Parasedimentitalea psychrophila: one gene and its partner. The protein of the gene in region 1 interacts with the protein of each later gene in a pairwise test. Links are inferred from orthologs where the notes say so. Each region holds a gene or a part of one and is shown in the gene's direction. Other genes may lie near its edges.

Evidence for each region.
Region 2: the proteins of secD (region 1) and pheT interact in binary tests that used the Escherichia coli proteins (3 or more experiments, as listed by UniProt). The link is inferred for Parasedimentitalea psychrophila from one-to-one orthologs.

Annotation. Positions count from the first base shown.
Region 1 is NZ_CP127247.1:2,690,180-2,700,122, forward strand. The notes cover bases 1,376-4,271. They hold secD (protein translocase subunit SecD), read left to right. Parts: upstream 1,376-1,940; coding sequence 1,941-3,602; downstream 3,603-4,271. Other genes in these bases: yajC (preprotein translocase subunit YajC), read left to right, coding at 1,623-1,907; secF (protein translocase subunit SecF), read left to right, coding at 3,604-4,271. Outside these bases: QPJ95_RS13090 (pentapeptide repeat-containing protein), read right to left, coding at 1-1,304; more of secF, read left to right, coding at 4,272-4,572; QPJ95_RS13110 (sulfite exporter TauE/SafE family protein), read left to right, coding at 4,565-5,317; QPJ95_RS13115 (Mth938-like domain-containing protein), read left to right, coding at 5,330-5,686; heme ABC exporter ATP-binding protein CcmA, read left to right, coding at 5,754-6,368; heme exporter protein CcmB, read left to right, coding at 6,365-7,021; QPJ95_RS13130 (heme ABC transporter permease), read left to right, coding at 7,069-7,821; heme exporter protein CcmD, read left to right, coding at 7,818-7,976; QPJ95_RS13140 (DsbE family thiol:disulfide interchange protein), read left to right, coding at 7,969-8,508; QPJ95_RS13145 (polysaccharide deacetylase family protein), read right to left, coding at 8,628-9,524; QPJ95_RS13150 (DOPA 4,5-dioxygenase family protein), read right to left, coding at 9,746-9,943. UniProt on the Escherichia coli protein: Part of the Sec protein translocase complex. Interacts with the SecYEG preprotein conducting channel. SecDF uses the proton motive force (PMF) to complete protein translocation after the ATP-dependent function of SecA.
Region 2 is NZ_CP127247.1:2,022,419-2,038,250, forward strand. What follows is about bases 85-3,100. They hold pheT (phenylalanine--tRNA ligase subunit beta), read left to right. Parts: upstream 85-396; coding sequence 397-2,805; downstream 2,806-3,100. Other genes in these bases: QPJ95_RS09770 (hypothetical protein), read left to right, coding at 85-395; QPJ95_RS09780 (LysR family transcriptional regulator), read right to left, coding at 2,979-3,100. Also shown: pheS (phenylalanine--tRNA ligase subunit alpha), read left to right, coding at 1-84; more of QPJ95_RS09770, read left to right, coding at 81-84; more of QPJ95_RS09780, read right to left, coding at 3,101-3,869; QPJ95_RS09785 (class I SAM-dependent methyltransferase), read left to right, coding at 3,954-4,586; QPJ95_RS09790 (YtoQ family protein), read left to right, coding at 4,687-5,136; QPJ95_RS09795 (GNAT family N-acetyltransferase), read left to right, coding at 5,133-5,663; QPJ95_RS09800 (hypothetical protein), read left to right, coding at 5,798-6,250; QPJ95_RS09805 (mechanosensitive ion channel family protein), read right to left, coding at 6,296-7,102; ald (alanine dehydrogenase), read right to left, coding at 7,307-8,425; QPJ95_RS09815 (Lrp/AsnC family transcriptional regulator), read left to right, coding at 8,562-9,020; QPJ95_RS09820 (GMC family oxidoreductase), read left to right, coding at 9,124-10,710; ppk2 (polyphosphate kinase 2), read left to right, coding at 10,915-11,805; rpsU (30S ribosomal protein S21), read right to left, coding at 12,633-12,839; QPJ95_RS09835 (COQ9 family protein), read left to right, coding at 12,970-13,674; QPJ95_RS09840 (NAD(P)H-quinone oxidoreductase), read left to right, coding at 13,891-14,877; QPJ95_RS09845 (DUF2189 domain-containing protein), read right to left, coding at 14,951-15,811.

The DNA of each region.
Region 1 (9,943 bases):
AAATCGCGCATTTGTGGTAGCGTAGTATAATCCACCTCCCTCACAGCGGCAGCTTGGAGAGTAGCTGTTGTGAGGGAGGTGCGTTCATCCATCTCTGCACCGCTGAGGTTAGCCCTCTGCATCTCTGCGCGGCTGAGGTCAGCCCCCTTCAATGTTGCTTCGCTGAGGTCAGCTCCCTGCATCTCTGCGCGGCGGAGGTTAGCCCCCTGCATCTCTGCGTTGCTGAGGTCAGCTCCCTGCATCTCTGCGCCGCGGAGGTTAGCCCCCTGCATCTTTGCCCAGCTGAGGTCAGCCCCCTGCATCTCTGCGTTGCTGAGGTTAGCCCCCGGCATCTCTGCCCAGCTGAGGTCAGCCCCCTGCATCTTTGCGTGGCTGAAATTACTTTCACTTAGTTCAAGTCTCTTAAGATCAAAACCCTGCAAATTGGCCCCGCGCAGGTCAATGGTAATCGCGCTGGGGTCAACGTGTTTGATGCCCTGCAACCGGCCCAGTACCTGAACGGCATTTTCCATGTCTGACCGCTGGACTTTCAGGGTGCTAGCCCAGTCTTTTAGCCCGTCTGGTGTTGCACCTTCAGGTGTTTCAACGGGTGGGTATTCGCGCGACAGTTCCCGCACATAGACACTCAACAGCCGGGAAATGCGCGGGGCGGTGTCGGGGCGTTCATTGGCCAGTCCTTCGAGCCGGTCAATGGCAGCGTTGCGGCGGGTTATGTCGTCTTGCCACAGGGTCTGGGTGGTCTTTTTGCCGTCGACACCTTCCATGGTTTTGGAAATCTGCCGCATGGCGTGCAGGTCGTCGGTGGCGGCGTTGATCTTGTCGTTGAATAGGGATTCGATTGCGGTTCGTGCCTGTTCGGCAGCGGTTTGTGCCTGTTCGGCTGCGGTTTCGTTCTGTTCACCGGTCAGTTTCAGCCGGATTACAGTGAACGGCAGCGCAATCACCGCGCCCAGGGTGGCGGTAAAGGCGGTCAGCCGGACCAGAGCAATGCGCAGCTCCATTTTTTGTTCATTGGGATCCGGCGCTATGCCGTCGCCTGCGATTGGGGCCGCATACCAGATCAGCTCCCATATCATCGTAAGCAGACCGCCGGTCAGCGACAGCGCGATAGCAGCCCAGAGCAGGATGGCGCAGAGGAAAAGCCCATCGTTGACCGAGGTGGCGCCGAATTTGGATTTTAACTGACCCAGTCCATCGCGTTTGAAGACGGAGGCCAGAGTAACATAAATGCCCACAAACGCGACCGAGGCCAGAAAGATGGACGCACCCCAGAACAGTTTGGGATCAATTGGAATAGTGGTCATGGCTGCAATCTATCAAGAGTTGAATAGGCGCACCCTGTCATTGCTGAGCGATTGCGTCAATCCGCTGGTGATTGCGGCGGTATCTCGGCTGGGTCTCTGTGATTTGGCGTCAAACAGGGGGTGGATCTGCCGGTAAAGCCGCCGTTCGATCGCTCGTTGAGCGCCGATTTGTGGCCTGTCACAGGCTGGATGGAACAAGAAGTCTTATTCCTGCGGCTCAGGCACCCTGGCCGCCTTGCAAAGCTAAGGATCAGCGCATAGGTTCGCCTGCGAATTTAGCGCTGACACTCAGCGATACACTGACAAAAGGAATATCCCATGGACGTTGGCGCACTCGGCCAGTTTTTGCCGCTCATTCTGATCTTTGGCATCATGTATATGCTGCTGATCCGGCCTCAGCAAAAGAAGATGAAAGACCACAAAGCAATGATCGAGGCGCTGCGCCGTGGCGATCAGGTGATCACCCAGGGTGGTCTGATCGGCAAGGTTGCCAAGGTCAAAGAAGACGGCGAAGTCGAAGTTGAAATCGCCGAAGGCGTCAAGGTCCGGGTGATTAAAGCGACCATCGCTCAGGTTCTGAACAAGACCGAGCCAGCGGCTTAAATCTCTGACGTAAATTACTAAAAAGGCAGGGCAATGCTGCAAATTGATCTCTGGAAGAGGGTGCTGATTTGGCTGGTCTGTGTGACCGGCCTGCTGCTTGCCCTGCCAAATGCGTTTTATACGCGCGTCGAACAGGCCAATGATGCCTCCATCGAAATTATCGCTAAAGGCGAGACGCCCGAGCGGCTGGAAATTGTTGAGCAATGGCCCTCCTGGATGCCGTCGTCGCTGGTAAATCTGGGTCTGGACCTGCGCGGTGGTGCGCATCTGCTGGCCGAGGTAAAGGTCGCCGACGTCTATGTGGCGCGGATGGATTCAATGTGGCCAGAGGTGCGTGATGTATTGCGCCCCGAGCGGGCCACGGTGGGGACATTTCGCCGCCAGCCGGGGCCGGATGACCAGATTCGCCTGAAAATCTCCAAACCCGAAGGCATGAGCCGGGCGCTGGAACTGGTGCGTGGCCTTGCCAACCCGGTGACCAGCCTGACCGGTGCCGGTGCCACCGACATCGAAGCCTCGGCTGAGGGTGACATCCTGACGATCCAGCTATCTGACGCTGAAAAGCTGGCCTCGGATGATCGCACAGTTCGTCAATCGTTGGAAATCGTGCGTCGCCGGATCGACGAGGTTGGCACCCGTGAGCCGACCATTCAACGCCAGGGCATTGATCGTATCCTGATCCAGGTGCCGGGCATTGGTTCAGCGTCGGAATTGAAAAAGATCATCGGCACCACCGCACAGCTGACGTTCAGCCCGGTGGTGGGTCGCGGATCAGATGCGGATGCAAATCCCGGTGTTGGCAACAAGATTGTGCCGTCGCTGGATGAACCGGGCGTTTACTACACCATCGAAGCTGCTCCGGTTGTCACCGGTGAAGAGCTGACCGACGCGCAGCCGGCGTTTGACCAGAACGGCCGCCCGGCTGTCAGCTTTCGCTTTAACATATCCGGTGCCCGTCGGTTTGGTGACTATACCGCCGAAAACATCGGCTCACCCTTTGCCATCGTGCTGGATGACGAGGTGGTCTCGGCGCCAGTGATCCAAAGCCACATTCCGGGTGGATCGGGCATTATCACCGGTAATTTCACCATCGAGGAAAGCACCAATCTGGCAGTGCTGCTGCGGGCGGGCGCCTTGCCGGCCGGGCTGGAGTTTCTCGAAGAGCGCACCATTGGCCCCGAGTTGGGGCAAGACAGCATCGACGCGGGTAAGATCGCCACCATCGTGGCCTTTGTCGGCGTGCTGGTCTTCATGGTGCTGAGCTATGGGTTGTTTGGCATCTTTGCCAATATCGCGCTGATCCTGAACATTGCTCTGATCTTTGGTATGCTCAGCCTGATTGGCGGCACTCTGACGCTGCCGGGCATTGCCGGTATCGTGTTGACCGTTGGTATGGCGGTGGATGCCAATGTGCTGGTGTTTGAACGTATCCGCGAAGAGCTGAAATCGGGCCGCGGCCCGGCAAGGGCGATCGAGGAAGGCTATTCCAAAGCGCTGAGCGCCATTCTGGATGCCAACGTGACAACCTTTATCACTGCGGTAATTCTGTTCGCCATGGGCTCAGGCCCGGTGCGTGGATTTGCCATCACATTGGGGCTGGGGATCATGACTTCGGTGTTCACCGCGATCTTTGTGACCCGGGTGATTATCATCATGTGGTTTGAACGCCGCCGTCCAAAAACGATCGAGGTGTAAGATGAGACTGAAACTAGTTCCCGAAAAGACCTCGTTCGATTTTTTCAGCAATTGGAAGCTGTGGATGGGGGTCTCATCCCTGCTGCTGGTGCTGAGCCTGGTGTCGTTCTTTGCCCAGGGGCTGAACTTTGGCATTGATTTCCGGGGTGGCACCACGGTGCGCACCGAAAGCACTATGGCGGTGGATGTGGGTATCTACCGGAAAGCCATAGAACCAATGCAGCTGGGCGATATCTCGATCACCGAGGTGTTCGACCCTACGTTTGAGGCGGATCAGCATGTGGCAATGATCCGCATTCAGGCACAGGCGGATGGCGAGGCGATCTCGGGCGAGACCATCGAGGCGTTGCGGGCGACACTGGACGGCGTTGCGCCGGGTATCAAATTCGTGTCGGTTGAATCGGTTGGCCCCAAGGTCTCGGGCGAGCTGGTGCAAACGGCGGTGCTGGCAGTGGTTCTGGCGATTGGCGCGGTGCTGGTCTATATCTGGCTGCGTTTTGAATGGCAGTTTGCCCTGGGTGCGGTGGCGGCGCTGGTTCACGATGTGCTGCTGACCATCGGCGTGTTTGCGGCGGTGCAGATCAAGTTTGATCTGGCCATCATCGCGGCCTTGCTGACCATCGTTGGCTACTCGCTGAACGATACCGTGGTGGTGTTTGACCGGGTGCGGGAAAACCTGCGCAAGTTCAAGAAGCTGTCACTGGGCGAGGTGCTGAACCTGTCGATCAACCAGACCCTGTCGCGCACCGTGATGACATCCGTGACCACACTGATCGCCTTGATCGCACTCTATGTGCTGGGTGGCGACGTGATCCGTGGCTTTGTCTTTGCTATGATCTGGGGCGTGATTGTCGGCACCTACTCGTCGGTGTTTGTGGCCTCGACCATTCTGCTGAAACTGGGGGTCAAACGCGACTGGAGCAAGCAGGCCAATACCACTGGCAACCAGTTCGCCAATATTGATGCCTGAGGTTCTGAGCGCAGCCCTGCAGACGCCAGGGCTGGCTTGGATGCTGCTGGCCATTTCAATGGCCGGCTTGGTGCGTGGGTTTACCGGCTTTGGCACGGCGATGATATTCGTGCCGGTTGGGGCCCAGTTCCTGCCCACGGCCGATGTGGTGTTCCTGATGGCCACCACCGGAATTTTCTCCACCGCAGCCCTGTTCCCTTCGGCCTGGAAAAAGGCGGACAAATCCGAGGTCGGTGCCTTGGCGATGGCCGCAGGTATCACCGTTCCGGCGGGCATCTGGATGATGACCCAGCTGGACGGGTTGACGCTGCGCTGGATCGCTTCGGCGGTGATTGGTATCACCCTTGCAGCGGTGATCACCGGCTGGCGCTGGCCGGGCAAGATCGGCTGGCCGGGACGGTTTGCCATTGGCGGCGCGGCGGGCACGGTGGGCGGCATGACCGGGCTGACCGGACCGGTTGTCATCGTGTTTTACCTGGCCAATGTCCGCGATGTCAGCCGGGTGCGGGCCAATACAATTGTCTTTCTGGCGGCGCTGGACGTGGTGATTGTCACCAACCTGGTGTTTGGCGGGTTTGCGGGGCTGCAAACCCTGATGGTGGCGCTGCTGTTGTCGCTGCCCTATTTGATCACTACTCTGATCGGCAAGGCCCTGTTTGATCCCAAGCTTGAGAAAGTATACCGGCTGGCCTCTTATTCGGTGATCGGACTTGCGCTGCTGACCGGGTTGCCACTTTTTGACTAACAGGAGCCCGTCATGCGGCTAAATGAAGTGACCTATACCGACGCCACCCCGGTCGACAGCTATGGCCCTGATTTCTTCAGAATTGGCGGCGTGCTGAACCAGGGCGCGGTGCTGACCGGACCCAAGGGCACCGGTAGCTGGGGCGGCTATACGGACACGGCACCGCTGCTGGCGCTGATCGATGATATCGACGTGCTGTTTCTGGGTACCGGCGCCGAGATCGCCTATATTCCCGCAGCCCTGCGCGAGGAGCTGGAGCAGGCTGGGCTGGGCTTTGAAGTGATGAACTCACCTGCCGCCTGCCGCACCTATAACGTGCTGCTGTCCGAGGGGCGCCGCATTGCATTGGCCGCCTTGCCGGTGGTTTGATCTGCCGCAAGGACCCGGTAATAATTTGCGCATTATGTCGCGACAGGCAAAGGGATAAGCGGTTTAGATGAGTCTCAGGATATCGGATCTGTGTATCGCCCGTGGTGGTATCCCGGTGCTGGAGGGGCTGAGCTTTGCGCTTGAGCCCGGACAGGCGTTGATTTTGCGTGGCCCTAATGGCAGTGGCAAAACCACCCTGCTGCGGACCATTGCGGGCTTGCAGCCGCCGGTGTCTGGCACCATTGACGGGGCCGAGGATATGATTGCCTATGCCGGCCATTCCGACGGTATCAAACCCACACTGACGGTCTCCGAAAACCTGGATTTTTGGGCGCAGGTGTTTGGCACCGAGGGGATTGCTGCGGCGATTGAGGCCTTTGATCTGGATATGTTGCGCGACCGCCCCGCCGGAGAGCTGTCGGCCGGGCAGAAGCGGCGGCTGGGCCTGTCGCGGATGCTGGTCACCGGACGCCCAATCTGGGTGCTGGATGAACCAACCGTAAGTCTGGATGTGAAATCTGTAATGATGTTTGCTGACGCGGTGCGCGCCCATCTGGGGCAGGGCGGTTCCGCCCTGATTGCCACCCATATTGATCTGGGGTTGGACAGCGCGGTGCTGGAGGTTGGCCCCTTCAAGGCCAAGCTACCGGCCATTGATGATTTCGACGGAGCCTTCCTGTGATTGCGCTGCTGATGCGGGATCTGCGGCTTGCCATGCGCGCCGGTGGCGGCTTTGGGCTTGGGCTGGCGTTCTTCCTGATTGTTACAGTGATGGTGCCGCTGTCGGTGGGGCCACAAGCGGCTCTGCTGGGCTCGATCGCGCCGGGGGTGCTGTGGCTGGGCGCCCTGTTGGCCTGCCTGCTGTCGCTGGACCGTCTGCTGGCGCTAGACTGGGAGGATGGCTCGCTGGATCTGCTGGCCACAGCACCACTGCCGCTGGAGGCCGCTGTGTCAGTCAAGGCGCTGGCCCATTGGATCACCACCGGACTGCCGCTGGTGCTGGCGGCGCCGGTGCTGGGGGTGCTGCTTAACCTGCCGCTGCCGGGGTTCAAATGGGTGATGATCTCACTGCTGCTGGGCACCCCGGCCTTGTCTGTCATCGGCACCTTTGGTGCGGCGCTGACGGTTGGCCTGAAGCGCGGCGGGCTGTTGATGTCGCTGCTGGTGATGCCGCTCTATATGCCGACCCTGATTTTTGGTGCCGAGGTCGCCCGCCGTGGCGCCATCGGTATGGATATTCAGACCCCGCTGTTAATGCTGGCAGGAATATCGGCGGCGTCCATCGCGCTGCTGCCGTTTGCCAGTGCCGCCGTCTTGCGCATCAACCTGCGCTGAGGCATTCGTGATTTGAGAACCCCTTAGGGAATAGCTAGGTACCCAATATGTCGATCTGGGAATACGCCAATCCAAAGAAATTTATCACCACCACGGAGCGGGTGATGCCAGCCCTGTGGGTGGCCGCTGTCGTCTGCATTGTCGGCGGGCTGATCTGGGGGTTCTTCTTTACTGGCGACGAAGTCCGCCAGGGCGCCACCGTGAAAATTATCTACCTGCATGTGCCAACGGCGATGTTGGCGATTAACATTTGGGTGATGATGCTGGTGACCTCGCTGGTCTGGCTGGTCCGGCGTCACCACGTCAGTGCGCTGGCGGCGCGGGCGGCGGCACCGATTGGTATGGTGATGACCCTGATCGCGCTGGCCACCGGAGCCATATGGGGCCAGCCAACCTGGGGCACCTGGTGGGTCTGGGATCCGCGGCTGACCTCGTTCCTGATCCTGTTTCTGTTCTACCTTGGCTACATGGCCCTGTGGGAGGCCATCGAGGACGCCGATACCGCCGCTGATCTGACCTCGTTTCTCTGTTTGGTGGGCAGCGTCTTTGCACTGCTCAGCCGCTATGCGGTGAATTTCTGGAACCAGGGGCTGCATCAGGGCGCCTCAATCATGCGGGTCGGGGCGGTGATCGGCACTGACACCGAAGAAAAAGTCAACAATGTCTACTTCTACCCGCTGATGCTTTGCATCCTTGGTTTTGTGCTGTTGTTTGTCGCATTGGTGTTTTACCGCACGGGCACTGAAATCCGCGCCCGCCGGATCAAGGCGCTTTTGGCGCGCGAAAGGGTTATGGCATGATACCGGATCTGGGAAAACACGCTGACACGGTGTTGTCGGCCTATGGGGCCTCGATTGTGCTGCTGGTGCTGCTGGTGCTGTTCAGCGTGCTGCGCGGGCGCCGGGTGCGGGCCGAAATGAAAAAGATGGAAAAACGGGTGACGGGCAATGGCTAAAGTATCTCCGATGATGGCTCTGCCTGTGCTGGTGTTTGCCGGGTTTATTGGCTTGGCACTGGTTGGCATGATGCGTGAAGATCCCAACAGCCTGCCGTCCGCCCGCGAGGGCCAGCCTGCGCCTCCGGTGGTGCTGACCGCGTTTCCCGGCAAACCTGGGTTTGACGATGCGATCCTAAGGGACGGCACCGTCAAAGTGGTCAACTATTGGGCCAGCTGGTGCGCGCCTTGCCGCATTGAACACCCAAATCTGCAGGCCCTGCAGGACGAAGGTTTGGCCATTTATGGCATCAACTACAAAGACCAGCAGGCCAATGCGGCGTCGTTCCTGGATGAGCTGGGCGACCCCTATACCGCCATTGGCCGCGACGAGAAGGGCCGGATGGCGCTGGACTGGGGCGTCTACGGCGTCCCCGAGACCTATGTGATCGACGGCGAGGGCACCATTATCCTGCGCCATGCGGGGCCATTGACCGAACGGGTGATTGAAAAGACCCTGCGCCCGGCGCTGGAGCGGGCCCGCCAAAAATAGGTGCCTTAAGATAATTCCATACGAAATATGATAAGGGTATTGGCCAGAATAATTGCAAGCCAATACCCATTTTTCCACTTATGTTCAGAGCATTAGCTGATCTACAGCGCTGTGCTCTGTTAGACTAAAGACCGCAATTTTTCCAATTGTTTCAAGCCATCCGCTAGCTCGGTGGGCAGATCATCCGTAGAGCTTTGGGTGGCTCGCGGTAGCTGAGACATGCTCACAAACGACAGGTCAGTTTGAAATCTGATGTGGCTCAGGAATTCCAGAAGCACCGAAGGATCAGCGTATTTTGGCACGGGGTCGGCTGGGTTCCCTGCATACCAAGACGGTAGGTGGCTGGCAAAAACAACATATCCATTGATCTTAGCCGTGTCATTTACCCATTCTTTCCATCCATTTTCCCAAGCCGGTGATCCCATTGGCGGCGTGAAGGCAAACCGGTCCAACCAGCCCGCAGTGATGACACCAGCGCGCTCAATTTTAGCAGCCGACATTGGACCGCTTCCATCAGACGGATTGGCACCGCGCAAACGCGAGAAAATCCTTAGCAAGAACTCATTGATCACAGCATCGGCCTGAGTATTTGGGTAGGCAAAGCTGCTCCAATATGCTGGCCAATGTTGATGCCCCGGTTGTGCCCGAATTGCCAAATAGTCCGAATAGTTGGGGTAGATTTCGCTGTAAAAATATTTGATGGGGTCTGATCCCGGCGCCGCTGGATGGTTTAGGGTATGACCGCCAATTTCGTGGCTTCGAACAACCCGGTCAATAACGGTCTGCCATTGCGGATCGGTTTTGACCCTATCAAACTGGCTTACAAAGAACGTGGCACGCACTCCGTAATCATCGAGAATATCAAATATATTCTTTCCGCCATGAAAATTGGGTTGCAACCACCAACTGGCCTGTTCCCATTTTGGATGCATATCGAACGTGAGTGTTACACCACCAGTATTTGCCATGATCCAGTACCTCTTAAAGCTATAACTAAAAAATGATGAGGTATTCAAATTGGCTTCCCCTCAAATTAATGGTGAGAAGTAGGTATCTATACCTCTAATTTATCACATATACACTATATAGACTTGAAGTTGTTTTATGGCAATGGATTTAAGCTTAATGGGGATCGCGCCGCCAGATTTGATGGTCGCCAGCCAATCCCATTTGGGTCAGGCGTTCCGGTTTTCTGCGACGATCATTGGTGGGGGAGGCGGACAGCGTAAATGGCTGCTTAGTCAAAAATTGTTAAATCCAGATCCAGCCCGGTGCCCAGCCAGATGCCGTGATCCCGGTGATCCGCCAGATGGTCGCCGGTTTCCGGGTGGGCAAAGACAATCAACCCATCGCGGTTTAGCGCCAACCAGGGCAGCAGCTCGGAAAACTGCACTGGCGAGGCCAGCAATTGGCAGGACCACATGGGGTGCGGCCC
Region 2 (15,832 bases), 670 kb from region 1 along the record:
TTTGACAGCGACCTGCGCTGGCTGCGCCATTACGGCTTCCAGTGTCTGGACATGCCGAGCCTGCATGGTGGTTTGAGCAGGTGAAAGCAACGATCGTTGCAGCCCTCGAACGAATTGCAACCCGCAAAAATAGTGCCGGAGCAGGCGCATTTGGAGCTACGGCACTTTTGAGTAAGTTCTTTGGAATTTCACTTGTGGCTCATAGTTCAGGCGGCGTAATTTTGACCGCTGGTTCGGGATATATTGCTGGAACTTTTATTTCGGCTTTTGTCGTGTCGGCCTTCTGGATCCTTTTGCCAATTGCTGTGATTGTTGGCGGAGTAATTTGGTTCAGAAAACAACTTACCAATGCTCTTCGAGCCCTTGGAACTCGCTTGGTTAGCAGGAGAAAATAACATGAAATTCACTCTTTCCTGGCTGAAAGATCACCTCGACACTGATGCATCAGTGGACGAAATCGCCGAGACTCTGACCGATCTGGGGCTGGAAGTCGAAGACATCAGCAACCCAGGCGATCGGCTCAAGGATTTTACCCTGGGCTATGTCACATCGGCCGAAAAACACCCGGATGCCGACAAGCTGCGGATCTGCAAGGTGGATACCGATGACGGCGAGCTGCAGATCATCTGTGGCGCACCAAACGCCCGTGAAGGTATCACCGTGGTGGTGTGCAAGCCGGGCATGTATATTCCGGGGCTGGATATCACCATTGGCATCGGCAAGATCCGCGGCGTCGAGAGCTATGGCATGATGGCATCCGAGCGCGAGCTGGAACTGTCGGACGAACATGATGGCATCATCGAGCTGCCCTCAGGCGAAGTGGGCAACAGGTTCATCGACTGGCTGGCCGAAAATGACCCCTCCAAGGTGGATACGGTGATCGAGATCGCCATCACTCCGAACCGCCCGGATGCGCTGGGTATTCACGGTATTGCCCGCGATCTGGCGGCGCGTGGTCTGGGCAAGCTGAAGACACCTGATTTCACCCCGGTCGAAGGCAGCTTTGCCAGCCCGATCAAGGTCAGCATCGATGAGGATACGCTGGACGGTTGTCCGCATTTCACCGGGCGGCTGATCAAGGGTGTGCAGAATGGTTCCAGCCCGCAGTGGCTTCAGGATCGTCTGACCGCGATTGGCTTGCGGCCGATCTCTAAACTGGTGGATATCACCAACTTCTTTACCTATGACCAAAACCGCCCGCTGCATGTGTTTGACGCGGCTAAGGTGCAGGGCGATCTGCGGGTGCATCGCGCTTCGGGCGGCGAAGTGCTGATGGCGCTGGACGACAAGGAATACACGCTGGTCGAAGGCCAGATGGTGATTTCCGATGAGGCTGGCGCCGAAAGCATCGCTGGCATCATGGGGGGGCTGGCCACGGGCTGCACCGAGGACACCGTAGATGTGTTCCTGGAAAGCGCCTTTTGGGATCACATCCAGATTGCTCTGGCCGGGCGGGCGCTGAAGATCAATTCCGATGCGCGCTATCGCTTTGAGCGCGGCGTCGACCCGGAGTTCACCCTGGAGGGGCTGGAACTGGCGACCCAGATGATCCTGGATCTCTGCGGTGGTGAGGCCTCGGATGTGGTGAGTGCCGGGCAGGCGCCGAACCATGCGCGTGCCTACAAGCTGAACGCCGCCCGGGTGCGGTCGCTGGTGGGGATGGATATCCCCGAAAGTGAGCAGCGCCAGACCCTGACCCGTCTTGGTTTCCGTCTGGAAGGCAATCAGGCGCATGTGCCCAGCTGGCGCCCCGACGTTCAGGGCGAGGCGGATCTGGTCGAAGAAGTCGCCCGTATCGCCTCGCTGACCAAATTGCAGGGCAAGCCGTTGAAGCGGCTGAGTGATGGTATTCCCAAGCCGGTGATGACCGCGCAGCAGCGCCGCCAGCAGATGGCGCGCCGCACCTGTGCCGCATTGGGCTACAACGAGGTGATCAGCTATACTTTCATCGACCAGCCCTCGGCGGCGCTGTTTGGCGGTGGCACCGATGCCACCATGCTGGCCAACCCGATCTCGTCTGAGATGTCGCATCTGCGGCCGACGCTGTTGCCCGGTCTGTTGCAGGCGGCGGCGCGCAATCAGGCGCGCGGCTATATGGATCTGGCCCTGTTTGAGGTTGGTCCCGTCTTTCACGGCGGCGAGCCGGGCGAGCAGCACAATCTGATTACCGGCCTGCTGGTGGGGCGCAATGGCCCCAAGGATGTGCATGGCGAGTCGCGGCCCGTGAACCTGTTCGACGCCAAATCCGATATCGAGGCGGTTCTGGCCGCAATCGGGGCGCCTGCCAAGGTGCAGGTGCTGCGCGGCGCGCCGGGCTGGTGGCATCCGGGGCGGCACGGCAAGATCTGTCTGGGTCCGAAGAAAGTCATGGGTGTCTTTGGCGAGCTGCACCCCAAGGTGCTGGCTGAGATGGGCATCAAGGGGGCTGCGATGGCCTTTACCATCTGGCCTGATGAAATCCCCATGCCGCGCAAATCCGGGGCCTCCCGCGGGGCGCTGAAGCAGAGTGATCTGCAGGCGGTTGAACGGGATTTTGCCTTTGTGGTGGATGACAGTGTCGAGGCGCTGACCCTGGTCAATGCGGCCGCCGGTGCCGACAAGGCGCTGATCACAGATGTGCGGGTGTTCGATGAATTCATCGGTGGATCCTTGGGCGAGGGCAAGAAATCTCTGGCCATCACCGTGCGCCTGCAGCCGACGGATAAGACGCTGAAGGATAAGGACATCGAGGCGGTGAGCGACAAGATCGTGGCCAAGGTGACCAAAGCCACCGGCGGTGTTTTGCGCTACTCAGTAAGATTTTGAAAACGCGCTCCGATTTGGGGCGCGTTTTTTTGTGCTTTGATGCAGAGGCTGTCGGAATGTGACACAAGGCCCGTGCCTGACCTTGGGGAGGTGCAAAGCGCCTTCCCGTGGGGAAGGTCAGGCGCGGGCCGTGCTGCTACGCACCACCGCCCAAAAGGTGTAGGTTTGGTTTTTCAGCCCTTTGACAGAAAGTCAGCCAGCGTATCAAACACCAGCCGGATACGACGGCTGGTGTGCAGCTCGCGGTGGGTGGTCAGCCAGAGCGGGAACACGATGGGTTCCATTTCCGGCAAGACTCGTTCTACCTGAGGATCTTGCGCCGCCACCTGATCTGACATCGGCGCGATGCCAAACCCCTGTTTGACAAATTCCCAGGCCACCACGCCGCTTTGTGATCCCAGCCGGAAATTGTCGGCGCTCAGGTGAATGCCCATCGGGGTCAGAAATTCTATCATCTGATCCGGTTCGCCAAAGCTGACAAAATCATGGGCACTCAGATCGGCAAAGCTTGTGGGACGGCCATGGGCGTCGAGATAACACGGCGCCGCATAGAAATGGGCGCTGTCGTTGCGTATCAGCCGGGCGATCAGCTCGGGCTGCTCGGGGCGAATATGGCGAATGGCAATGTCGGCCTCGCGGCGTTGCAGATCCCGAATGTCATTGGCGGCGACAATTTCGACCCGCAGCTTGGGGGCCAGTTGCCGCAAATGGTGCAGCACCGGCGGCAGCAGATAGGCCGAATAGACCTCGCTGGCGGTAATCCTGACCTCGCCCTCGATCGACTGTGATTGCCCCGAAGCGGTCAGTGCAATGCCACTGGCGGCGGTGCCCATGCTGCGGCTGTGCTCCAGCAGCTCCAGCCCGGCGGGGGTCAGCTCCAGTGCCCGGCCGATGCGCTCAAACAACAGCACTTCCAGATCCTGCTCCAGTGCCGCCACCTGACGGCTTAGGGTCGGCTGGGTCAGGCCCAGGTTGCGGGCCGCTGCCGACAGAGAGCCCTGCTCGGCGGTGGCAAGGAAGGCGCGGACATGGTTCCAGTCAAAGGTCTTTGGCGGGTTGCTCATGCGTATATGTATAAGCGTATTGCGAATTTCGGCAATTCCTATCGCATTGTCGTATGGATAGGTTGGCTGCAAAGGAGACATACCATGCAACAAACGACCAAGTTCTGGGATGGCATTGCCGAGAAATACGCCAAGCGGCCGATTTCTGACATGGCGGCCTATGAATATACCCTGGGGCGCACGCGGTCCTATTTAGGCCCCGAGGATCAGGTGCTGGAGCTGGGCTGTGGCACGGGCTCGACCGCGCTGTCGCTGGCCGACGCGGTGGCGCAGTACACCGCCAGTGATATTTCAGGCAGCATGATCGCAGTGGGCCGGGGCAAGGCCGAAGCGCAAAATGCGGATACCCTGAATTTTGTGCAGGCCGGTGTGAGCGAGGTTCCAACCGGTCGCTATGATGCGGTACTGGCTTTTAACCTGCTGCATCTGATCGAAGATCTGGACGGTGCGCTGAGCCATATTCACACTCTGCTGAAGCCCGGCGGGCTGTTGATCTCCAAAAGCTTTTGTCGCCCGCAGGGCGGGGCTTCGTGGAGCTATCGGTTGATGCGGCTGATCTTGCCGCTGGCGCAGATGCTGGGCAAGGCGCCCTATGTCGCTTTTATGTCGATTGCAGAGCTGGAGGCCGCGATGACCCGGGCCGGCTTTGACATCATCGAGACCGGCAATTACCCGGCCAACCCGCCCAATCGTTATCTGGTTGCTCGGCGGCGCTGATGTGGTGGACGAATGCCCCGGGCTGGTGGATACTGTGATCTGTCCGCCAAGCCCGGAACCGCTTTGGTCGGGTGGATGGATAGAATAAGGGGCTAAACATATGACTTTGAAAGTTTATCTTTCGGGAGAGATCCACTCGGATTGGCGCGAGCAGATTCTTGAGGGGGCTGCGTCTTTGGATGTGACGTTCAACAGCCCGATTACCCATCACCAGTCCAGTGATGATTGTGGTGTGCGTATCTTGGGCGCTGAAAGCGACAAATACTGGCATGACCACAAGGGCGCGATGGTCAATGCGATCCGCACCCGCAAGGGCATTAGTGATGCCGATGTGGTGGTGGTGCGCTTTGGCGACAAGTATAAACAGTGGAATGCGGCCTTTGATGCCGGTTTTGCTGCGGCGCTGGGAAAATCGTTGATCGTGTTGCACGGTCCAGACCATCAGCACGCCTTGAAAGAGGTGGATGCGGCGGCGCTGGCGGTGGCCGAAGAGCCGGCACAGGTGGTGGAAATCCTGCGCTATGTGCTGAGCGGTGAGCTGCCGGGATGATGCCACCGGTGTTGAAAACCGATCGTCTGATCCTGCGCCCGCACCGGGTGGAGGATTGGGACGATGTGGCGGCAATGTGGGCGGACCCCGAGGTGGTGCGCCATGTCACCGGAGTGCCCTCGTCCCGGCCGGAATCCTGGGGGCGGTTGCTGCGCTATATTGGCCATTGGCAGGCCCTTGGCTTTGGCTATTGGGTGGTCGAGGCCCGCGATGATGGTCGCTTTCTGGGCGAGGTCGGATTTGCCGATTACCGGCGCGACATTACGCCGAGCCTGGGCGGAGTGCCCGAGACAGGCTGGGTGTTCACCCTGGCAGCACATGGGCAGGGATATGCCAGTGAGGCGGTGCAGCGGATGCATCAATGGGCGGATCAGGTGAAAGGCTGGCGCGAGACAGTTTGCATCTTTGACCCTGAGCATATCGTGTCGCAGCATGTTGCCCGAAAGACGGGGTACCAGATCAGCGGAGAGGCGTTGTGCATGGGGCAGCCGACTTTGGTGATGCGGCGCGTTTCAAGTGTTGATTGATTCTGGCTTTGGATATGTAGCTTATGCGGGAGTTCAATTGTCCGTTAACCGGATTGGGTGTATTGTGTAGACCATAGGCCCGATGTGCCACTTTATGTGATGCGGATTTACCTTGATACAGAGCTGAATTTATTATGCAAAACCGCCGTGCCCCAGCTGTTGCGATTACCCCGGCCAGAGAAGATACCGGTCTGTTCAAAAAGGGTATTGTGCGGCTTCAGGTGGATTTGGTGCCACATAAGGCGCGCTCTAGCCGTGGCGATCTGGTTGTTAAAGGGTTCTTTCAGCAGAATACCCAGCTTGATGTCATCTTTGCCGGCCGACGGGCGATGGAAACTGCGCCGCTTGAGTTTTGCCTGGAGCGCATCTTCTCGAACGCTATTCGTGTAGCGACCAGAAATCAGGTTCAGACAAATATCGACAATATCCGTTTTCCGGTACAGGTTGACGGAACTTGGCGGCCGCATTTCCTGCGCGATATGTCCGGCTGGGAAACCCGCAGCTATCAGTTTCTGGTGGCGCAGTGGTCGTTTACGGACGAGACGGGAAAAGAGGTCGCGTTCGGCGAACTGCCTGTCGATCGGTAAAACGGGCGGTAGTGCGCCCCTACGTTGCGGCAGGGGCGCGCTATTTTAGGCTTGTTTGTGGATTTCCACAGTATGCGGGTAGGGGATCGAGATGCCGTTGCTGTCAAACGCTTCTTTGACCGCTTGGATCATGGCGAATTTCAACTCCCAGTAATCATCGGCGTTGCACCAGATCTTTGCTGTCAGATCGACCGAACTGTCGCCCAGATTGGTGACCCGGACCCAGGGCTCTGGATCCTTCAGCACGCGGCTGTCGGCATTGGCCAGTTGCAGAATGATGTCCTTGGCTTTGTTGGCATCGTCGCCATAATCAATGCCAAATACCATATCAACGCGGCGGGTGTCATGGTGTGAGTAGTTGGTGATCACCGAGCCCCAGGCCTGACCGTTGGGGATGATGATCTGCACGTTATCGGGGGTGGCCAGTTCGGTGATGAACAGGTTCAGATCCTGGACCGTGCCAGCCGCACCGCCGATGTCAACGTATTGGCCCAGCTTGTAGGGGCGGAACAGCACCAGCATAAAGCCGGCAGCCAGATTGCCGAGAGTGCCCTGCAGCGCCAGTCCGATGGCCAGCGTCGCGGCGCCCATCATCGCCACCAGGCTGGTGGCCTGGATGCCAAAGATGCCCAGAACCGCGATCAGAACAACAGCTTTTAGTGTCCAGCGGATGATGCTGGCGATAAAGTTTCCCAGGGTGGGGTCAATTTCAGGGGTGGCGTTGATGCGCTTGCGGATGGCCCGGCTGATCATGCCTGTAGCCATCCAGCCTAGGATCAGCACCGCCAGGGCCTTGAGGCCGTTCAGGGCCACCGGCCAATAGGCAAAACCCTGCTCTACAATCTGTTCCATCAAAAACTCTCCGTTTGTCAATTTGAAACGTCTTAACGCCCAAATGCCCACAGTGTGCAGGCATTCCCCAACGGAAAGTCAATTTTGAGGGAATGCTTTGTGGGTGATGCGCATTTCGGCAACAGGGCGGGCCTGGAATGCCGGTCCGAGCGGCTGGAAGGACCGGCCCTGCCAGCTGAAAAGGCAGGGCCGGTGATGTTGGATTTAGTGTTTGACGGCTACGCTGGGTGACACGACGTCGATGCCCAGTGCCTTGCCCACTGCGTAATAGGTCAACTGGCCAGCGTGGACATTCAAACCGTTCAGCAAATGCGCATCGTCGATGCAAGCCTGACGCCAGCCTTTGCCGGCCAGGGCCAGCATGAAGGGCATGGTGGCATTGCCCAATGCGATGGTCGAGGTGCGGGCAACCGCGCCGGGCATATTGGCGACGCAATAGTGCATGATGCCATCCACGTCATAGATCGGATCGCCATGGGTGGTGGCCTTTGAGGTCTCAAAACAGCCGCCCTGATCAATGGCAACGTCAACGATGGCGGCGCCGGGCTTCATTTCGCTGAGCTGCGCGCGGCTGATCAGTTTTGGCGCCGCAGCCCCAGGGATCAGCACCGCGCCGATGACCATATCGGCCTGACGCACCAGATCAAGGGTGGCTCCGGCAGTGGAATACTGATTTTTGAAGTCGCGGCCAAACACATCGTCAAGATACTTCAACCGGGCCAGCGAGCGGTCAAGAACCGTCACATCAGCGCCCATGCCAGCGGCAATTTTGGCGGCATGGGTGCCGACGACACCGCCGCCGATCACCACAACACGGGCCGGAGCCACGCCGGGCACCCCGCCCATCAATACGCCACGGCCACCATTGGCCTTTTGCAGGGTCCAGGCACCGACCTGCGGCGCCAGCCGACCCGCAACTTCGGACATCGGCGACAGCAGTGGCAAGCCGCCGCGATCATCGGTAACGGTTTCATAGGCAATGGCGGTGCAGCCCGATTCCAGCAGATCGTGGGTTTGCTCGGGGTCCGGTGCCAGGTGCAGATAGGTGAACAGCAACTGGCCCTCGCGCAGCATCTTGCGCTCACCGGGCTGGGGCTCTTTGACCTTGACGATCATGTCCGCAGTGGCAAAGATTTCCTCGGCGGTGGCGATGATGTTTGCGCCTGCGGTGGCATAGTCAGCGTCGGAAAAGCCAGATCCCATGCCGGCCCCTTGCTGGATCAGCACCTGATGGCCTTGAATGACCGCTTCGCGGGCGGCGTCGGGCGTCATGCCAACGCGGAATTCCTGTGGTTTGATCTCTGTGGGGCAGCCGATTTTCATTGTGTATCCTCCAAAAACTTATGTGGAGGATACAGGCGCATCATTGGTGTTTGCTGCTTTATTGAGCGAAATAAAAACCTATGATTCGAAGAATCTGCGCCTATAAGGCATAAACCAAGCAAGGATCTTCGCCAAAATGTCACTAGATCAAACGGATCGTCGCATCCTTACGGTGTTGCAAAAACAGGGGCGGATTTCCAATGCGGACCTGAGCGAGCTGGTGAACCTGTCGGCCTCGGCCTGTCACCGCAGGGTGCAACGTCTAGAGAGCGACGGCTATATCCGCAACTACGTGGCGCTGCTGGATGCCCGCAAGATGCAGGTGCCCAGCACGGTTTTTGTCGAGATCACCCTGTCTGGGCAGGCGGATGAGGTGCTGGATGCCTTTGAGCGGGCGGTGGCGCGGATCCCGGATGTGCTGGAGTGCCATCTGATGGCTGGATCGGCGGATTACCTGCTTAAGGTGGTGTCTGAAAACACCGATGACTTTGCCCGTATTCACCGGCAACATCTGGCCCGGCTGCCGGGGGTGGCGCAGATGCAAAGCTCGTTTGCGCTGCGGACCGTTTTCAAAACCACAGCCTTGCCGGTTTAGACGATGCCCGGCTTTGCCGGGCTGCGCCATTGTCACCGCATCATATCAGGCTGTTACCCTGCGAGAAGATATGTTTTGATGGCGCAAACAAGCGGGGACAGGCATGGGTTGGGATTACATTATCGTTGGCGCGGGCAGTGCGGGTTGCGTGCTGGCCAAACGGCTGAGCGAAGCCGGGCATCGGGTGTTGTTGCTGGAGGCGGGTGGTAAGGATAATTACCACTGGGTGCATATCCCGATGGGCTATCTGTATTGCATCGGCAATCCGCGCACCGACTGGATGTATCATACTGCCGAGGAGGCAGGGCTGAACGGCCGCTCGCTGATCTATCCGCGGGGTAAGGTGCTGGGCGGCTGTTCGTCGATCAACGGGATGCTGTACCTGCGCGGCCAGGCGGCGGATTATGATGGCTGGCGGCAACGGGGCAATCCGGGCTGGGGCTGGGACGATGTGCTGCCCTATTTCAAGAAATCCGAGGATTACGTCGAAGGCCCCTCTGAGATGCACGGGGCGGGCGGCGAATGGCGGGTCGAGAATCAGCGGTTGCACTGGGATGTACTGGATCATTGGTCAGAGGCGGCGCAGGCCTGGGGCTTGCCGCATGTCAGTGATTTCAACACCGGCAACAACGAAGGCGTCGGCTATTTCCGGGTCAACCAGCGCGGTGGCTGGCGGATGAACACCGCCAAGGCCTTCTTGCGCACCACCACCGGCGAGAACCTGAAGGTTGAGACTCAGGCGCATACCCGGCGGGTGCTGATCGAAGAGGGTCGCGCGGTTGGTGTGGAATATGAGCAGGGCGGCCAGGTAAAGGTGGCGCGGGCCAAGGGTGAGGTGATCCTGTCGGCGGGGGCCATCAACTCGCCGCAGATTCTGCAACTGTCGGGGCTGGGGCCGGGTGATTTGCTGCAAAAGCACGGCGTTGAAGTGCGGCGCGACATTGCGGCGATTGGCGGCAACCTGCAAGACCATTTGCAACTGCGCTGTGCCTGGCGGCTGACCGGCGCCAAGACATTGAACACCCTGGCCAACTCGCTGTGGGGCAAGGCCAAGATCGGGATGGAATATGCGTTCAAGCGATCCGGGCCAATGTCGATGGCGCCCAGCCAACTGGGGGCGTTTTCACGCTCGCGTCCCGATCTGGAAACACCGGATCTGGAATATCACGTGCAGCCGCTGACGCTGGAGGCCTTTGGCCAGCCGTTGCACGACTATCCGGGCCTGACCGCCAGTGTCTGCAACCTGCGACCTGAAAGCCGGGGAACGGTGCAGATCACCTCACCGGATGCCAGGGTCGCACCACGGATTGCGCCCAACTATCTGTCCACCGAAGGCGATAAGCAGGTTGCGGTGGCGGCGATCCGGCAGGCGCGCCAGATTATCGCTCAGGGACCAATGCAACGCTATGCGCCGCAGGAGATCAAACCGGGGGTGGCCTCGGACACCGAGGCGGATTTGCTGCAGGCAGCGGGGGATGTTGGCACCACTATTTTCCATCCGACCTGTACGGTGCATATGGGGCCGGACGACTCTGCGCCGCTGGATGCTGAATTGCTCCTGCGCGGGGTGTCGGGGCTGCGGGTGGTGGATGCCAGCGTGATGCCGGTGATCACCAGCGGCAACACCAATGCGCCAACCATCATGATTGCAGAGAAAGCCGCCGATATGATCCTGAGGGCGGCCCGCTAGCCAAGAGGGCGGGCCTTGCCTGAAAATTGAAACGGTTTCACCAAATCCGGCGCCAATGGCGATGCCGGGGTGCTTTCGGGTTGATACTCGGGCGTTTTCCGGTTTCCCTAGAGCAATACCCCAAACCCGGTGATGCCCGAAATCCGAGCCGCCCATGTTGCTTAAAGGAGCCTTTCTGTGACCCGTGAAGATGACAGTACCACCATGGCCTGGCTGGAAGACGAACTGCAGGACATGCTGGATGAGGGGATCGAGGTTGAATCCGCTGAACCGATGCTGTCGATGGAGCTGCGCAAGATTTACCGCGCCCAACATCCCGAGATGCTGGACCGACAGGTGTATTTTCGCAATCTGCTGCGACTTCAGGCTGAATTGATCAAGCTGCAGGACTGGGTGGTCGAGACCGGCGCCAAGGTGCTGGTGATCATGGAGGGACGCGATGCGGCGGGCAAGGGCGGTGTGATCAAGCGGATCACTCAGCGGCTGAACCCACGGGTGGCGCGGGTTGTCGCCCTGCCGGCCCCCAGCCGTCGTGAGCAGAGCCAGTGGTATTTTCAGCGCTATGTGCCTTATCTGCCATCTGGCGGTGAGATCGTGCTGTTTGACCGTTCGTGGTACAACCGGGCCGGTGTCGAACGGGTGATGGGCTTTGCCGACGATGATCAGGTTGAAACTTTTTTCAAGGATGTTCCCGAATTTGAACGGATGCTGGTGCGGTCAAACACCATCGTGTTGAAATACTGGTTTTCGATCACCGACGAAGAACAGCAGCTGCGATTCATGATGCGAATCCATGATCCGATGAAACAGTGGAAACTGTCGCCGATGGATCTGGAGAGCCGGGTGCGATGGGAAAAATATACCGAGGCCAAGGAAGACATGCTGGCGCGCACCAACATTCCCGAGGCGCCCTGGTATGTTGTTGAGGGCAACGATAAAAAGCGCGAACGGCTGAACTGTATCGAGCATCTGTTGTCGCAGATTCCCTATTCGGATGTGGCCAGCGAAAAGGTCAGCCTGCCGGATCGTGAGTATAATCCCAAGTATGAACGCCAGGTTTTACCGGACGAGCTATATGTGCCGAAAGTCTATTGAGGCGAAGGTTTGGTGCGTGCCAGCACGCACCCTACAGCCCCCCGAACCCGACAGCGTCGCCGTCAAAATTGGAAACTGAAACCCCGCCATAAAAACCGGACCAACTGGTTGCGGTGGGTGTTTCAGCCGTTGCTGTTACTGGGGCGAGTTCTGCGATAGCGCAGGATGAAAATTGAAATGTCATAGAGAATCCGATATTATATATTGGCCTTATAGGACGTTGTTGGTGAAAGATCCGGGGCAAATACTCGGGGCTAAGATATTGATATATAAGTGCTTAATATGCGCCTGAAAGGTCAAGTGAAGGCAGCTGAGTCCAGTGCCGGGACAGCAAATTTGGTGCGACTGGAACATCACAGCTGGTGTGTCGGGTCTGCAAAACCGAAATGCTTGGGTGCGACTCGACACGGTGGTCTTCAACGAGCCGCAAGGTTGGCGCGGTGAGAAAAAACTCCCGAAGCGGCCGCTGCCTTGATCAAAAGATCAAGGCGAGGCGGAGTTGGCTTAAGCGTCCGCTTCGGGAGGTGGGGCGACGAAACGAGGGCATCATTCACCCCAGGCAGACGCAGGCGGGGGACCTTGCCACTGCTGATGGAATCACCTTAACGTGCTTTTGGGTTATTGTATACAGCCAATGCGTGTACTTACGAAGCCCTGGCGGACGCCAGTTGAGCCGTTCCGGGGTCTGAGAGTGATGAAATCCGGGGGCGGAAATGACAAACCCCCGCGGCCGGGGCCTCGGGGGTCGTCTAAACGTCTTTGTGGGTTACTTCCGGTTGCCCGGCAATCACTCACAATAAGTGCAGTCCAAAGCTGGACGGATTGATTTACATCATCCCTTCGCGCTGGGCTTTCTTACGGGCCAATTTACGGGCCCGACGGATCGCTTCAGCTTTTTCGCGTGCTTTTTTCTCGGACGGTTTCTCGAAATGTTGCTTGAGCTTCATTTCGCGGAATACGCCTTCACGCTGCAGCTTTTTCTTCAGGGCACGAAGCGCCTGATCGACATTGTTGTCGCGAACACTAACCTGCATGTGGTTTTCACCACCTTTCTAAGTTGAGTTGCAAGGATTTGCAGGAAGGGGCGCTATAGCAAAGCATGGTCAGTTTGTCTAGTACTGGGGCCAGGCACGGTGTGGTGTAGCGCAAGCGGGGAGATGCAGGATGAAGACCGAGCAGGCAGAGACGCAGGATGCCACCAAGGATGCGCTGTTGGATGCGGCGCTGTTGCATGTGCCGTTTGACGGTTGGAGTGAGGCGACATTTCATGCGGCCTGTCAGGATACCGGGGTGGACCGGGTGCTGGCGCGGGCGGTTTTTCCGCGTGGGGCGGTGGATCTGGCGCTGGCCTATCATGCCCGGGGTGATGCCTTGATGGTGCAACGCCTAAAGGTGGAGGATCTGACCGGGTTGCGGTTTCGCGACAAGATTGCCGCCGCCATTCGGTTCCGGCTGGAAGCGGTGGATGACAAAGAGGCGGTGCGGCGTGGCACCACCATGCTGACCTTGCCGCAATATGCCGGCGATGGGGCGCGGGCGATCTGGGGCACAGTTGATACGATCTGGACGGCGCTGGGCGACCGCTCGGATGACATAAACTGGTACACCAAACGGGCGTCCCTGTCGGCGGTCTACACCGCGACGGTGCTGTATTGGCTGGGCGATGACAGTCTGGAGCATCAGGCCAGCTGGGGTTTCCTGAATCGGCGGATCGACAATGTGATGCAGTTTGAAAAACTGAAAGCACAGGTGCAGGGTAATCCCCTGTTGAAGCCGTTTCTGGCCGGGCCGAACTGGTTGGCGGATCAGATCAAGCCGCCCACCAAAGCCGCCGACAACCTGCCGGGATCCCTGACCCGGCGTCGCTGATCACAGGGGCATAATCACTGGCCTTTTCTGGCCTTTTCTGGCCGGGGCTCCCGCCCGTTGGCGGGCATGGCCATGCCCGCCTCCCGTTGGGCATGGCGCCGTGCTGCGCACGGCGCGGCCCGGCGCGGTGGCGGGCTGGGCGATCGCTTGCGGTGGGATCATCGTTTGCAGGTCTGCGCTGGGATGCTAGGCATAGGGCAAACGAAAGGATCCCGGATGAGTGAGATGATGCGCGCCGTTGAGATTTCCACCCCTGGTGGCCCAGATGTATTGCAACTGACCGAGAGGCCGGTTCCGGTGCCCGGGCATGGTCAGCTGCTGATCAAGGTGGCTTATGCGGGGGTCAACCGACCGGATGCCCTGCAACGGGCCGGGGCTTATGCGCCGCCCCCCGGAGCCAGCGACCTGCCGGGGCTTGAGGCCTCGGGCGAGGTGGTGGCTGTGGGGGGCGGTGTGACTGAGTTTGGGCCGGGGGATCTGGTCTGCGGCTTGCTGCCCGGTGGCGGTTACGCCGAATATGTGGCGACTCCGGCGGCGCACTGCCTGCCCATTCCCAAAGGGCTGGATCTGAAGCAGGCGGCTTGCCTGCCCGAGACATATTTCACTGTCTGGTCGAATGTATTCAGCCGTGGCGGCTTGCAGGCCGGAGAGCGATTTCTGGTGCATGGTGGATCAAGCGGCATCGGCACCACGGCGATCCAGCTGGCCAATGTTCTGGGTGCGCGGGTGTTTACCACTGCCGGGTCGGATGAGAAATGTCAGGCCTGTCTGGATCTGGGGGCTGAGCGGGCGATCAATTACCGCAATGAGGATTTTGTCGAGGTGCTGCGGGCGCAGGGCGGTGCCGACCTGATTTTGGATATGGTGGGCGGTGATTACATTCCGCGCAACATCAAGACGCTGGCAGATGACGGACGCCTGGTGCAGATCGCCTTTCTGAGCGGAGCCAAGGTCGAGCTGAACTTTGCCCAGATCATGATGCGGCGGCTGACGGTGACCGGATCAACCCTGCGGCCGCAAAGTGATCTGGCCAAGGCGCGGATTGCCGACGAACTGCGCCATCTGGTCTGGCCGCTGATCGAGGCGGGGCGGATTGCGCCGGTGATGGACCGCGAGTTTGCACTTGCCGATGCGGCGTCGGCGCATGCAAGGATGGAAAGCTCGGGTCATATTGGCAAAATGGTGCTGAAGGTGGCGGGCTAGCCGTATTTGCGGCCAAGACATCCCGGCCCTGGCCACTCGGAAGTGGCAAGGGCCGGTGATCCCTTCTGCCTGGCTATTCCACCGCGCGGCGATAGAGGTGCCAGGTGGCATGGCCAAAGATGGGCACCACAACCACCAGTCCCAGCAGGAACGGAATCGAGGCGATGACCAGGCTGGTGCCGATCAATGCACCCCATGTCAGGGTCACAACCGGGCTGGCGCGCAGCACTCGGATTGAGGTGACGACGGCCACTGGCAGACCAACGTGGCGATCCAGCAGCAACGGGAAAGACACCACGCTGATGGCCAGTGCCGCCAGCGCAAACAGGGCACCAAGACCGCTGCCGACAGTGACCATCACCCAGCCTGCGGTGGTGGTGAATGTGTCAGAGACAAAGGCGGCAAGTGAGGTCGGTGATTCAGGGCCCAGGGTCCAGGCGTAGACTGAATTGGCGCAGATCATCCAGACGAAGAACAGCGCTGCCAAATAGACCCCGAGCATCAAAATCGCCCCAAAAGACGGCGAACGGACCACGTCAAAGGCATCTATCCATTTGGGCTCAAACCCAGCCTCGCGGCGGCTGGACATTTCATAGAGCCCAACTGCGGCCAGCGGGCCAATCAGGGCAAACCCCATGATCATCGGCACCAGCAGTGGCAGCAGGTTCATCGAAAACCCCATCACCACCATCACCACCCCGATCAGGGGATAAAACAACACCAGAAACATCGCATCACTGCGACAGGCGGCAAAATCCTCGACCCCGGCCTTGAGTGCGTATTTCAGGTCCGCCAGCTCCAACCGCCGCACCCGCGGCATGGCGGCGCTGGCGGTTTCGCCTCCCATTTGGTCGACCGAGGCCGAGATGTGATGGCTGGTTGTTTCTGCGTGCTGAAACAACCAGCTGAGTGGATTGCCAATTGTTTTTGCCATGAGCGGGCTCCTTTCACTATC